One region of the Paenibacillus sp. FSL F4-0097 genome, then DNA from elsewhere that is predicted to be linked to it. Evidence: a T-box and tRNA genes for the amino acid it is inferred to sense, from the RefSeq annotation. Region 1 holds a T-box; the other holds one or more tRNA genes.
What was found. The T-box of region 1 lies ahead of trpS (tryptophan--tRNA ligase). A T-box ahead of a tRNA ligase gene usually reads a tRNA of that ligase, here a tRNA-Trp.
Positions count from the first base shown of each region.

Region 1 (7,244 bases):
ATTAGAAAAGCTATTCCTCTGCGGGTATAGGAGACTCTTTTGGCAGAGCGGTTAATGTTTGTATCCAGTTGTTCTATACGTGGCAATAGCCCGGAGATCCAAATGGAAATTCGAAATCCAAAGATTCCTCCGATTGTGTTGGTAATGAGATCATCGACATCAAAAAGACGGTAAGGATGATCGAAGAAACCGTAAATCCCTGTAATCTGCGTGATCTCAAAGGACAGGGAAAAGGCAAAGGATAGTAGAATGCACACGACCCAGCGTGTACGAAAATAATAGCCCAGAAACATTCCAAACGGTACGGTCAATGCAACGTTAAAAATGACCTGTAAAAATGCAGGCTCACGCAGTAATGACCAGTAGGTCGAGATTTGATCAGGGATGATCGACGATCCATCCACAATATCCTGAATAAACTGAAGGGGTATGAATTGGACGATACTCCCAGAAGGTGCAGCATTGTGCCGGGAGGATGGAAAAGGAAGCAAGACTAGAAAATAAGCGTTCATCAGATAGAGCAGCAGCAGATATAGGATTAAAGCTCTAAGCTTATGTATATAGCCATGTCTACGGTATTGTACGATAAGAAAAGGAAGTGTGAAGACCAGCGCTGCTATTGGAAACATCATGAACGCATACGAAATTGGAAATAAGTACGAATGAAACATAGGTCACCTGCCGTGGTATTGTTTTTATAAGAAATTTGACTCTACTTGGAAATAAGCTATCCCCGGCTCATTATAAGTTTTTATGATAGGGAACTCAACTAATTTATCCAACGTTTCCGGCATACATATGTCTATGAAGGAGCGTGAAGTGGATGGAGAAAAAGGTTCAGCAGTATTATCGGCTCAAGCAAAAGCAAAAAGATATTGAAAAAGAATTGGCCGAGCTTCGTCAGGATATTTTAAATTATTGTAGTGAGCAGGAAACCACCGAGACTGAAATTGGCAGCTATAAGGTGAAGCTGGTCGTGCAAAACCGCAAAGAATATGATGATGCAAAGTTATATGAAACCTTATCAGACCCCGAAGTGTGGCGTTTGCTGTCCAAATCAGATCCGGCAAAGGTGGCAAGCTTGACCAAGTTGAATGTAATTTCAGAGGATAAAATCATGCATACTTATGCTTTGAAGACCGTAACACTGCTACAGGTGGATAAAAAATAGTGATTCAAGTGAGCGGTTCCTTGTGGGAGCCGCTTTATTTGGCTGATAACTGTCCAGATTAAGGAAATATGTTACAGTATTAGGGTAGAAGGGAGGTTGAATAGTGAAAAAAATAATCATCGGAGGCGTCATGGGCTTAACGATTTTACTTTTTTTCTTCTTTATTTTGCAGCATAATAATCAATCACTTGAGGTGAAACCGGAAGTTCTGTTCCCAACAGCGGAATACAGGGTGACTGATAGTAGTGCTCCAGGATTACCTATGCTTATAACTGCTGAAGGGGCGAATGTTATTAAGATACAGGCTACGTCCGGCAATTTATTGTTATGGAACCCCCCTGACTACAAGGTGCATAACAAAGGTCTTGAGCTGAAAATCAAATCTGGAGATCAAATTTATTGGAGTCCAATGGATGGAAAGAATAAACAAATAGATGAGCCTCAGGATACCAAGATCATAGTGATTGCTTACCATAATGATAAGCAGATCGGAACGTCCATTGTAGAGATTCATAAGAATGCTCTAGGTGTCTATACAGGGGAAATACCTGAAGTGAAGTAACTGAGAATCTAAATCGAATCGCAACTATCCTCGTTTTGCGTTAAAATAAGAAGTGAAGCTGACCGAGTGCTTATAGCAACCCTAGAGATGGAGGAAGAGAATTCATGAAAGATTTTGAAGTAATGCTGGAGAAATACGCGAACCTAGTTGTAAAAGTAGGAGTAAATGTACAGCCTGGACAAGTCCTTATGGTACATGCACCGATAGAAACCGCAGAACTTACTCGCTTGATTGTAGCGAAAGCCTATGAAGCGGGAGCAAAATATGTAATTGTTGACTGGGACGATGAAGCAACTACACGGATCCGTTATGAAAAAGCCCCAGAGGATTCTTTCGATTACTATCCACAGTGGCAGGCTGAGATGATGGAGAAATTCGCGGAAGAAAATGGTGCCATCTTACATATTAAAGTACCTGATCCGGAACTGTTTAATGGCATTGATTCTTCTAAGGTATCTAGAGCAGTCAAAGCAGCAGCTGTTGCTCGCAAGAACTACTCCAAATATACTCGGAACAGCAAAATCAGCTGGTCTCTGGTCAAAGCGCCAACACGTGCTTGGGCGAACAAGGTTTTTGCCGATCTTCCTGAAGAAGAGCGGGTAGAGGCGATGTGGGAAGCTGTATTCCAGATGAATCGTGTGGGCAGCGATGATCCGGTAGCTGCTTGGAGAGAGCATATTGGTCAGTTGAAAGAAAGTCAGGATAGAATGAACGCTAAACGTTATAAAAGCCTGCATTACCGTGCTCCGGGAACGGATCTGCATGTAGAGCTTCCGGAAGGCCATTTATGGCGCGGGGGTGGCGGTGAGAATGATAAAGGTGTTTATTTTGTTGCTAATATGCCAACGGAAGAGATTTATTCCATGCCCCATCGTACTGGAGTGAATGGCACAGTTAGAAGCACGCTCCCTCTTAATTTGAATGGACGTTTAGTTGAAGGACTTTCATTCACTTTTGAAAAGGGGAAAGTCGTAGCTTATGAAGCTGAATCCGGACGTGAGCATTTAACCTCACTGCTGGCAACGGATGAAGGTGCATCTTATCTAGGAGAAGTAGCCTTAGTGCAGCATGATTCTCCAATCTCTCGCTTGAACCGCATTTTTTACAATACAGGGATTGATGAGAATGCCTCCTGCCATTTCGCGCTAGGAAGTGCTTATCCTGTAAATATTGAAGGCGGCACAAAGCTTACGAACGAAGAGCTTGTGGCTAGAGGAGCTAATGTCAGCTTAACTCATGTCGATTTTATGATCGGTTCAGCAGAGCTGGATATTGACGGAGAGCTGGCGGACGGCACGATTGAACCCGTATTCCGTAAGGGAAATTGGGTGTTGTAAGGAGAAGAAAAAAGCCGGATCTCTTCCAATGAGCTTCCGGCTTTTTTGAGTACCTATAAATATCATTTTTAGATTGAAAAATAGTTAAGACTCATAGCCTCACGTACTTCGGCCATTGTTTCCTGAGCAATGCTGCGGGCATGCTGTGTTCCAGAGATTAAGATTTCCTGCACAAGCTTGGGCTTAGTAGCATAATAGGAACGCCGCTCTCGCATCGGTTCTATAAGCTGATCTAGAGCTGTCGAAATCAACTGTTTGCAAGCAGAACAACCCATGGTACCCCGCTCACAGCTTTCACGAATTTCGGTTACCCCCGCTGAGCGAAAAGCACCATGATAAGCAAAAATAGGACAGATATCTGGATGTCCGGGATCATTTTTATGCACACGCGCAGGATCGGTTGTGGCTTTTCTTATCTTGAAGGTGATTTCTTCCTTAGTGGAGTCCAGCTCGATGGCATTGCCAAGGCTTTTACTCATTTTAGCGTTGCCATCCGTACCCACAAGTCTCGGCGTCTCACTGATCAGCGCTTTGGGTTCCACCAGTATCGGGCTGTACAGCTCGTTGAATCTGCGGACGATTTTGCGGGTTAATTCCAGATGGGGGAGCTGGTCTTCTCCTACAGGAATGATCGTTGCTTTACAAAAAGTTATGTCAGCAGTCTGACTAACTGGATAACCTAGAAAACCGTAATACAATTCATCAAAGCTGGAATTTTTTGATTCGGCTTTAATCGTGGGATTATGCCGTAAAGAATTCACAGTAACAAACATAGAGAACAAGATGGTCAGCTCTGCGATTTCAGGGATCATCGATTGAATAAATATAGTTGTTTTCTCCGGATTTATACCCGCAGATAAATAGTCCAGTGTGATCTCATGCAGATGTTGACCCAGTAGCTGCGGACGATCAAAATGGGTCGTTAGGGCTTGAATATCCGCTAAAAACACAAAAGTTTCATATTGCTCCTGAAGGGCTACTCGGGTCTGCAAGCTGCCGGCGTAATGGCCAAGGTGAAGCTTTCCAGTCACTCGATCTCCAGTTAAGACACGTTCGTTCATCATATAAAAATTCCTCCTGTTATTTAGCATTTGGTTACACTCGAGTCGCCACCACCAGCCATCATCCATGGCCATCACCTCCTTTAAATGACAAAAAAACCTCATCCAATAAGGACGAAGTTGTCGTGGTACCACCTTAAATGATCGTGTCACCTTACGATTCTTGGCTTTCGATCTTCTCTTACCTGTACGGAGAGGTTGAATTAATTCTCGATACAGGTCCCTTGATAACGGCGGGAACCCCGGTTTTCCCTACTGCATCCATTAAGATAGTTCGGAAAAACAACTATAAAGGCCATTCGAGCATACGCTGGTCACCGGTTCGCACCTACCACCGGCTCTCTGAAGACCATGTTCGTCTGTCTACTTACCCTTTGTCATCGTTGTTCATGATATGTGAATTATTGTAATTCTGAACAGGGGTGTTGTCAATGAGTGGAAATCGTATGGTGATTGATGAGGTATCTAGGTTTATATGATCTAGCAAAGTATACCTTAAATGTATATAATCATCAGGAATTTAGTCCAATCTATCATTGCGGATTCACAATATACTACTCTATAACCTTGAAATGGAGTGATGATAAATGGCGACAATAATAAGTTATGGGTCACAGGCAAAAATCCCGTTAGATCCGTTTACTACAGCTATAACGGTTGCAGGGATTCCTGGAGCTGGAGCGGGTCTAGCCACAGCGCAAGTAAATATTAGTCCGGCTAATCCGGCTTCTTTCTCCAGTAGAGTCGAGTTAAATGGTAGTTTTAGTCTTACTGCACTTGCTAATAGCCAATTTCTTGTTATCATCCGACGAGCTGGAGTCGATATTTATAGATCCTTTTATCGTTTTACTACTATTACTGATATTCAATTAAGTGCTCAGTGGGTTGATGGTGCTTATATTGGAGTCCACAACTATGAATTGGTAATTCAGAATGATAGCAACTTGCCTATAAATCTATTTGGACCCATATCATTCACAGCAACTGCTATTGGAGGAGAGGGCGTAATTTAAGTTATGTTCCTATGCGCCATTCAAGGGACGGGTGAATCAAAGCTTTGGACAGTTGAATCGATCTGATTCAGCTGTCCTTTTTTCATGAACGTATAATTGAAGTACAACTCTAGCAGCATAAATATCCAACCATACCCTTGATAGAGCGGTTTATTTATTTAAAATGTTATCCTCTAAAACAGCGTATTTATCGCCGAATTGCTTAATGATATGTTGTTCTCCCCAATTACATAATGCAGTCAAAATATCGCTTAAACTATCACCATATTCACTAAGCTCGTATTCTACTTTTGGTGGAACCTGATTATAAACAATTCGGTTGATGATTCCATCTGCCTCAAGCTCGCGTAGCTGCTGGGTTAACATTTTTTGAGTAATGCCGGGCATCAACTGTTTTAACTCGGAGGTGCGTTTTTTGCCATGAGTTAAATGACATAGAATTACGCATTTCCATTTCCCTCCGATGACCTCTAGTGTGGCTTCAACAGAAATATTGTATTTTTTCTTGACAGTTGTTGTAGATGTTGTTGTCATGATAACCTCCAAGGTATGGGTACTTTTTAGCACCTATGGCACTTTTGAGTGCGTACTATTGATTATGTCCAATTTAACCTATCATAACATTTTTCGTTCAATTTTTATAGAATGCTATAATTTAGAGAGCTTTGGGCAAAAAAAGCAAAACGAAATAAAAACCGTTTCTATACCTCCCCCGTCTTAATCTATGAAAGGTTGAAGAGAGGAGGCTAAGGAAGGACATGACGATGACTAATGCAGAAATGAAAAAAGTAACGATTCTTGATACTCGGAGCGAGACAGATTTTTACGATTCGATATTGGTACATAGAGAACAACTGTACAGTATTGCTTATAGTTACTTGCGGAACCGAAACGATGCGCTGGAAGCGATGCAGGAAATGACTTGCCGGGCCTGGATTAAAAGAAAAACTTTAAAGGACCCCAAAGCATTCAAATCATGGATTATTCGCATTCTAATTTATGTCTGTATAGATGAACAAAGACGAAGAAAACGTTCCACGCCGCTGGTAGATGAAAGAATAGGAGAACAGGTCACACACATTGGCCATCATCGGATGGAAATGCTGTGGGCACTCGAGCAGGTTAAGCCCAAGTATCGCCATGTGCTGCTGCTAAAATACTACAACGATATGACCTTGACTGAGATCGCTAATATTATGAATAAACCCGAGGGGACGGTTAAGACTTGGCAGCATAAGGGGCTGAAGCAGTTGCGAACCATCATAAAGAATCGGGGTGAATGGAACCATGAGTAGTCAAGAGGAGCTTGCCATGTTAAGCGATGCCGAACGTATCCCACAAGAACAAAAAATAGAGAATGCAGCCGCTCAAATCTATGCGATCCAAGCAGGTTTGGAATTAGGCAAGAAACGTGGCAGAAGGTTAATGTTCACAAAAAGCGCGATGTCTGTGCTGGCGGCTGCAGTGATGATAGCGGGCCTGCTGTTCTTCAATCCAACCCAGCTGATGCCACAGCAAGGGACTTCGAGTGCTGAAACGTTCGATTGGGGCGTATTGGAGCCTTTTAAAACATTGGCTGCAGCTGATATTGATGCTCTTACTTTAGAGTCTGCAATCCGGAATGATTATTTACAAATCGTTAATAAGAGTGCTGAATCAAATGGATATAAAATTACTCTGAATGCTGTGCTTGCTGATGAAAATAAAATCATGCTGCTGTATACAGGGACAACAAGTGATGGTCAGGAAGTGTACAGTGTAAATAGTGTGAAGCTGACAGATGCTGAAACTGGACGAGACGTAATGGAGGAGAATGGGAATAGGGGCGGAATGGGAGCACACGCAGAGGGAACCATATATACTTGGCTCGGTAAAACTGTATTCTCACTGGACCGAAATAAACCAAGGCCAACAGACGTAGTGGCGGATTTCCAGATTGCCTCTGTAGACCCGGGAATGTTAAGTAAACCGAAAACAGGAACGGTTTTATCCGACATGCGGTATTCTGATCGTTTAAAAGTGAACTTCTCTATTGATCCTAAGTTTTGGGAGCAGAAGACGGAGACATTAGTTGTAGACCATCCCTTTATTATTGACGGA
Region 1 is NZ_CP151965.1:2,959,662-2,966,905, forward strand. It holds gene MHH86_RS13240 (VanZ family protein) at 1-632, opposite strand, end outside; gene MHH86_RS13245 (hypothetical protein) at 824-1,171, shown strand; gene MHH86_RS13250 (hypothetical protein) at 1,275-1,733, shown strand; gene MHH86_RS13255 (aminopeptidase) at 1,838-3,070, shown strand; gene trpS (tryptophan--tRNA ligase) at 3,139-4,134, opposite strand; T-box leader at 4,239-4,521, opposite strand; gene MHH86_RS13265 (hypothetical protein) at 4,719-5,144, shown strand; gene MHH86_RS13270 (winged helix-turn-helix transcriptional regulator) at 5,295-5,678, opposite strand; gene MHH86_RS13275 (sigma-70 family RNA polymerase sigma factor) at 5,903-6,439, shown strand; gene MHH86_RS13280 (DUF4179 domain-containing protein) at 6,432-7,244, shown strand, end outside.

Region 2 (7,244 bases), 3.1 Mb from region 1:
ACAAAAAGTCAGAGCCCTATTAATGGGTGATGGCGTGCCTTTTGTAGAATGAACCGGCGAGTTACGTTTAACATGCAAGGTTAAGCCGAGAAGGTGGAGCCGCAGCGAAAGCGAGTCTGAATAGGGCGAATGAGTATGTGGACGTAGACCCGAAACCGTGTGATCTACCCCTGTCCAGGGTGAAGGTGCGGTAACACGCACTGGAGGCCCGAACCCACGTACGTTGAAAAGTGCGGGGATGAGGTGGGGGTAGCGGAGAAATTCCAATCGAACTCGGAGATAGCTGGTTCTCCCCGAAATAGCTTTAGGGCTAGCCTCGGTATAAGAGTAGTGGAGGTAGAGCACTGATTGGGTGCGGGGTCCGCAAGGATTACCAAGCTCAGTCAAACTCCGAATGCCATATACTTATTGCCGGGAGTCAGACAGTGAGTGCTAAGATCCATTGTCAAAAGGGAAACAGCCCAGACCATCAGCTAAGGTCCCCAAGTGTGTGTTAAGTGGGAAAGGATGTGGAGTTGCACAGACAACCAGGATGTTGGCTTAGAAGCAGCCACCATTGAAAGAGTGCGTAATAGCTCACTGGTCGAGTGACTCTGCGCCGAAAATGTAACGGGGCTAAACACACCACCGAAGCTATGGCTAGATACGTATGTATCTGGGGTAGGGGAGCGTTGTGTAGGGGTTGAAGGTGTACTGAAAAGAGCGCTGGACACTACACAAGTGAGAATGCCGGTATGAGTAACGAAAAGATCAGTGAGAATCTGATCCGCCGAAAGCCCAAGGTTTCCTGAGGAAGGCTCGTCCGCTCAGGGTAAGTCGGGACCTAAGGCGAGGCCGAAAGGCGTAGTCGAAGGACAACAGTTTGAAATTACTGTACCACCGTAATCCGCTATGAGCGATGGGGTGACGCAGGAGGGTAGTGACGCGGACTGATGGATGTCCGTCTAAGCAGTGAGGCTGATGTGTAGGCAAATCCGCACATCATTAAGGCTGGGCTGTGATGGGGAGCGAAAATTATAGTAGCGAAGGTCATGATCTCACACTGCCAAGAAAAGCCTCTAGCCAGGAGAAGGTGCCCGTACCGCAAACCGACACAGGTAGGCGAGAAGAGAATTCTAAGGCGCGCGGAAGAACTCTCGTTAAGGAACTCGGCAAAATGACCCCGTAACTTCGGGAGAAGGGGTGCCCCGGTAGTGTGAATAGCACGAGGGGGCCGCAGTGAAAAGGCCCAAGCGACTGTTTAGCAAAAACACAGGTCTGTGCGAAGCCGCAAGGCGAAGTATACGGGCTGACGCCTGCCCGGTGCTGGAAGGTTAAGGGGAGTGGTTAGGGGTAACCCGAAGCTATGAACCGAAGCCCCAGTAAACGGCGGCCGTAACTATAACGGTCCTAAGGTAGCGAAATTCCTTGTCAGGTAAATTCTGACCCGCACGAATGGCGTAACGACTTGGGCGCTGTCTCAACGAGAGATCCGGTGAAATTTTAATACCTGTGAAGATGCAGGTTACCCGCGACAAGACGGAAAGACCCCATGGAGCTTTACTGCAGCTTGATATTGAATTTGGGTACGATCTGTACAGGATAGGTGGGAGCCGTAGAAATCGGAGCGCAAGCTTCGGTGGAGGCGCCGTTGGGATACCACCCTGATCGTATCTAGGTTCTAACCTAGTGCCCTAATCGGGTACGGGGACCGTGTCAGGTGGGCAGTTTGACTGGGGCGGTCGCCTCCTAAAGAGTAACGGAGGCGTTCCAAGGTTCCCTCAGAATGGTTGGAAATCATTCGCAGAGTGCAAAGGCATAAGGGAGCTTGACTGCGAGACCTACAAGTCGAGCAGGGACGAAAGTCGGACTTAGTGATCCGGTGGTACCGCATGGAAGGGCCATCGCTCAACGGATAAAAGCTACCCTGGGGATAACAGGCTTATCTCCCCCAAGAGTCCACATCGACGGGGAGGTTTGGCACCTCGATGTCGGCTCATCGCATCCTGGGGCTGAAGTAGGTCCCAAGGGTTGGGCTGTTCGCCCATTAAAGCGGTACGCGAGCTGGGTTCAGAACGTCGTGAGACAGTTCGGTCCCTATCTGTCGTGGGCGCAGGAAATTTGAGAGGAGCTGTCCTTAGTACGAGAGGACCGGGATGGACGTACCGCTGGTGCACCAGTTGTTCCGCCAGGAGCATGGCTGGGTAGCTACGTACGGACGGGATAAGCGCTGAAAGCATCTAAGCGTGAAGCCCCCCTCAAGATGAGATTTCCCAATTAGTAAGACCCCTTGAAGACGACGAGGTAGATAGGTTGGAGGTGGAAGTGCAGTAATGCATGGAGCTGACCAATACTAATCGGTCGAGGGCTTATCCTATACTTAGAATGCAGATTCGTTTCGGATTCAGTTTTCAGGCGATTAAGCCTGGTATGAATATTCCCTGATAGCTCAGTTGGTAGAGCACTCGACTGTTAATCGAGTTGTCACAGGTTCGAGTCCTGTTCGGGGAGCCATATGGAGAGGTGTCCGAGTTTGGCCGAAGGAGCACGATTGGAAATCGTGTAGGCGCCACAAGCGTCTCGAGGGTTCGAATCCCTCTCTCTCCGCCACAAATTTTTAATTAGTATGGCCCGTTGGTCAAGGGGTTAAGACACCTCCCTTTCACGGAGGTAACATGGGTTCGAATCCCATACGGGTCACCAAATTTTCACTTGATTTATCCTAGTGGACTTTGGTACAATAACAATTGTTGTTTATGGAGGCTTAGCTCAGCTGGGAGAGCATCTGCCTTACAAGCAGAGGGTCGGGGGTTCGATCCCCTCAGCCTCCACCATAACATATTTTTACTGACGCGGGGTGGAGCAGCCCGGTAGCTCGTCGGGCTCATAACCCGAAGGCCGCAGGTTCAAATCCTGCCCCCGCAACCAATTAACTTAAGCAATTATATCTTTTGGAACCGTGGTGTAGTTGGCCTAACATGCCTGCCTGTCACGCAGGAGATCGCGGGTTCGAATCCCGTCGGTTCCGCCATTTTCATCATGGCTCGGTAGCTCAGTCGGTAGAGCAGAGGACTGAAAATCCTCGTGTCGGCGGTTCGATTCCGTCCCGAGCCACCATTTATCATCACAAAAGAATGAGTGCCATGCCGGTGTAGCTCAATTGGTAGAGCAACTGACTTGTAATCAGTAGGTTGGGGGTTCAAGTCCTCTCGCCGGCACCATCCTTGGAGGATTAGCGAAGTGGCCAAACGCATCAGACTGTAAATCTGCTCACGTAAGTGTTCGGTGGTTCGAATCCATCATCCTCCACCAGTTTTTAGGGGCATAGTTTAAAGGTAGAACAACGGTCTCCAAAACCGTTGGTGTGGGTTCAATTCCTGCTGCCCCTGCCAAGTTCTTTCTAAAGTTTAATATGGCGGCCGTGGCGAAGGGGTTAACGCACCGGATTGTGGTTCCGGCATTCGTGGGTTCGAGACCCATCGGCCGCCCCATTTTCTTTAAAATGAATAATGGCAACAATATCAACTTAATATGGCGACTGTGGCGAAGGGGTTAACGCACCGGATTGTGGTTCCGGCATTCGTGGGTTCGAGACCCATCAGTCGCCCCATTTTACTTTAAAATGTTATTGGGGATTAGCCAAGCGGTAAGGCAACGGACTTTGACTCCGTCACTCATAGGTTCGAATCCTATATCCCCAGCCATTTTATGCGGACGTGGCTCAGCGGTAGAGCATCGCCTTGCCAAGGCGAGGGTCGCGGGTTCGATTCCCGTCGTCCGCTCCAAAATTTACATGGCGCCATAGCCAAGTGGTAAGGCAAAGCTCTGCAAAAGCTTTATCCCCAGTTCAAATCTGGGTGGCGCCTCCATTTAGTTCATATGTGCCGGCGTGGCGGAATGGCAGACGCGCTCGACTCAAAATCGAGTGGGAAACCGTGGAGGTTCGAGTCCTCTCGCCGGTATCTTAAAAAGGTTAGTAAGAATGCTTTTATAAGCAATCTTACTAACCTTTTTTCTTTATGTTCTTAGTTTTACAGGATTAAGCCGTTGAATAGAGGAGTTTCTCTATTTCAACGGCTTTTTTTAATCTGATTAGTGATTAACCTGATTGATTATTAATGCGGAATGCTCGCGGGGTATGACCTATTTCTCGTTTAAACATATTGCAGAATTGGGCATCGTTCACAAAACCTGCAGCAGCAGATACTTCAGAGATTTGCATCTGAGTATGACGTAATAGAGATTTTGCATAATCCAGGCGTTTTAACAGCAAATACCGCAGGGGTGAAGACCCGAAACGTTCTTTAAATAGATGGCGAAAACGATCGTAGCTATATCCGGACATTTCTGATAGTGTTTCGACGGACAATTTATGGCGATAATGCTCATTCATATAATTAAGGACATATTGTACTCGATCTTCTGATGGGGATTGATATCCAGAGGCACTAAGAAGCCTCATAAGATGGACGGTAATCTCGCTCATTTGTAGGTTTAGAAGCTCAGAGAATCCGTCTTGCTTGCGTGTAAACTCTGCTTTCATTCGCAGCAGGATTTGAAGAACGGTCTGATCTTTATCATCTTCATATACGCCGAGCAGATTACTCATATTAGGGTGTTCCGAGTGGAAGCCTACAAATAATACATTTGCATCCTCACGGTGGTGCTCGTCATGTTTATGATTGGGTGGCACAAGCGCGAAAGAAGAGGAGCGAAAATGGTAACTTCGTGGGCCAACATTGGTTGTCCCTACCCCCTGTAAATAATAGACCAGTTCGTAGCATTCATGCTGGTGTGGAGGGATATAAGTATTTAGCTCATGTGTGGCACTTACAATATATAGAACACGATCCATGATGATCCTCCAATACTTATGTTTTAGCCGAATCGTACAAAACTATGACCGAAATCATATAATTATTTTTAATAATATTTGTTATGATCGTATCAATAAATCCGAAAGTTCGCAACCTGACTGGCCATCTCGTTCGGAAATAAAGCGGATTATTAATAATAATGGTATTTTTATTGCTATTTTTGAGCCTAAACGTTAAATTTATTACTTTTAATGATACTTTATTTGGAAAAAAGAGAATTTCCATTTGAACCGTGAATTATACAATGGGTGAAGATGGGGATTCTGCCGGATTACTAACCAACTAAAATTAGGGGTGGAATAGAGTAATGAATAAAAAAGTTCTTTCTTTGTTGTTATTAATGGTGATGGTTCTGGTCACAGCATGTGGGAATAACACGTCCAATAACGGTTCTTCTGCGAATACTGGATCAAACGCTGCTGAGGGTGGAGAAACAGGTTCAGGGGATAAACTCAAGGTTGTATTGCTGATTCCGGGGACACTTGGGGATAAATCATTTTTTGATTCCGCTAATAACGGCTTGCAAAAGGTTAAGGATGAACTAGGTGCAGTAACAAAGGTTGTTGAAATGGGCGTTGATAAAACGAAATGGGAGCCAACATTTAACGATATCGCTTCCGAGGATTGGGATGTAATTATTTCTGGCGGTTCTGAAATTACTGAGATGTTTAATGCAACGGCAGAATTGTATCCAGACAAAAAATTCATTAATTATGATACCGACATCGATGAAGCACCAGATAACATGTACAACATGTCTTATGCGACAAATGAAGTATCTTTCTTGGCAGGTGCCGTAGCAGCATTAGCTACACAATCGGATATGCCGAATGCTACCCCTGAGAATGTGATTGGGTTTGTGGGCGGTATGGATATTCCGGGGATTAATGCTTTCTTGGTCGGTTACATTCAAGGTGCTCAGTATGTTGATCCTGATGTAAAAGTGGCTGTGTCGTACGCTGGTGATTTTGTTAACCCGGCAAAAGGTAAGGAGCTGTCTCTAATTCAATATAACTCCGGCGTGGATGTTATTTTTAACGTGGCTGGGGGTACAGGTCTTGGGATCTTTGACGCAGCTAAAGAAAAGAAAAAATATGCAATCGGTGTAGACTCCGATCAGGCAATGTTGATTAACGATACGGATAGTGAAAAAGCAAATCTAATCGTTACTTCATCTATTAAAAAGATTGATACGGCTATTCTAGGTGCAGTGAAGAGATTGCAAGAGGGAACGCTAGAAATGGGCAAACGTGATGTGTTGAGCTTTGTAGATGATGGTGTAGGTATTGCTGAGAATGATATTTATAAAAATGTATTCCCGGCTGATCTTCAGGCCAAGGTTGAAGAAGTGAAGCAAAAGCTGATCAATAAAGAAATTAAAGTGGATAATGCGATGGGGATGGAAACCGCAGAGGTAGAAGCTATTCGTAACGCAGTTAAGCCTTAAGCTTTAAATCTTAAGATCAGCTCTATAGAGTTAAACCTACAGTTGGAGATTCTTCTAGTCAGGGGAATTCCAGCTGTATATTTTTGCAGACCTCCAAGTTGAAAGGCGTTGAGACCTATGTACAAAGCTCTGCTGGAAATGCGGGGAATTACCAAGGTATATCCCAATGGCGTCGTTGCAAATAAAGACGTGCATTTTTCTTTACGTGAGGGAGAAATACATGCGATTGCAGGTGAGAACGGTGCTGGTAAATCGACTTTAATGAAGATTATGTTCGGCATGGAAGAGCCAAGTGAAGGCGAGATCTATATCAAGGGTGAAAAAGTAAAGCTGCAATCCGCTCAGGACGCCATTGATAGAGGCATCGGCATGGTCCATCAGCATTTCATGTTGGTACCTTCTTTTACGGTGGCAGAGAATATGGTGCTGGGTATGGAGCCGCGCAGAGGAGTTGGCATTAATTATGCCGAGGCTGTGCGCATGACGGAAGAGACCGCAAGGAAATACAATCTGGCCGTGGATCCTAAAGCAAAAGTAGAGGATCTTACAGTTGGGATGAAGCAAAAGGTTGAGATTCTTAAGGCGCTGCTGCGTGGTGCGAAAATTCTGGTGCTTGATGAGCCGACTGCGGTGTTGACTCCACAGGAAACAGAGGAATTGTTCCGCGAGCTTAAGCAATTAAGGGAACAGGGTCATACGATAGTTTTTATTTCGCACAAATTAAAGGAAGTCAAAGCGATTTGCGACAGAATTACGATTATGCGCAGCGGCCGTAGTGAAGGTGTTTTTCAAACACAGGATGTGACAGAACAGGAAATCTCGCGACTAATGGTCGGCAGAGACGTCGTGCTGAAATATGACAAAGAGATTCTGGCTGTTAGTGAGCCAGTACTAACGGTGCAGGGACTCAGTGTGAATGATGCAGATGGCAAAGCATTATT
Region 2 is NZ_CP151965.1:6,025,886-6,033,129, reverse strand. It holds rRNA gene MHH86_RS27085 (23S ribosomal RNA) at 1-2,356, shown strand, start outside; tRNA gene MHH86_RS27080 (tRNA-Asn) at 2,418-2,493, shown strand; tRNA gene MHH86_RS27075 (tRNA-Ser) at 2,497-2,589, shown strand; tRNA gene MHH86_RS27070 (tRNA-Glu) at 2,608-2,682, shown strand; tRNA gene MHH86_RS27065 (tRNA-Val) at 2,738-2,813, shown strand; tRNA gene MHH86_RS27060 (tRNA-Met) at 2,831-2,907, shown strand; tRNA gene MHH86_RS27055 (tRNA-Asp) at 2,933-3,010, shown strand; tRNA gene MHH86_RS27050 (tRNA-Phe) at 3,021-3,096, shown strand; tRNA gene MHH86_RS27045 (tRNA-Thr) at 3,125-3,200, shown strand; tRNA gene MHH86_RS27040 (tRNA-Tyr) at 3,206-3,291, shown strand; tRNA gene MHH86_RS27035 (tRNA-Trp) at 3,298-3,371, shown strand; tRNA gene MHH86_RS27030 (tRNA-His) at 3,395-3,470, shown strand; tRNA gene MHH86_RS27025 (tRNA-His) at 3,514-3,589, shown strand; tRNA gene MHH86_RS27020 (tRNA-Gln) at 3,609-3,683, shown strand; tRNA gene MHH86_RS27015 (tRNA-Gly) at 3,690-3,764, shown strand; tRNA gene MHH86_RS27010 (tRNA-Cys) at 3,775-3,848, shown strand; tRNA gene MHH86_RS27005 (tRNA-Leu) at 3,863-3,941, shown strand; gene MHH86_RS27000 (AraC family transcriptional regulator) at 4,079-4,834, opposite strand; gene MHH86_RS26995 (BMP family ABC transporter substrate-binding protein) at 5,164-6,303, shown strand; gene MHH86_RS26990 (ABC transporter ATP-binding protein) at 6,421-7,244, shown strand, end outside.
Region 2: it encodes a tRNA-Trp, which carries the amino acid that the T-box ahead of trpS (tryptophan--tRNA ligase) is inferred to sense. The anticodon was not compared.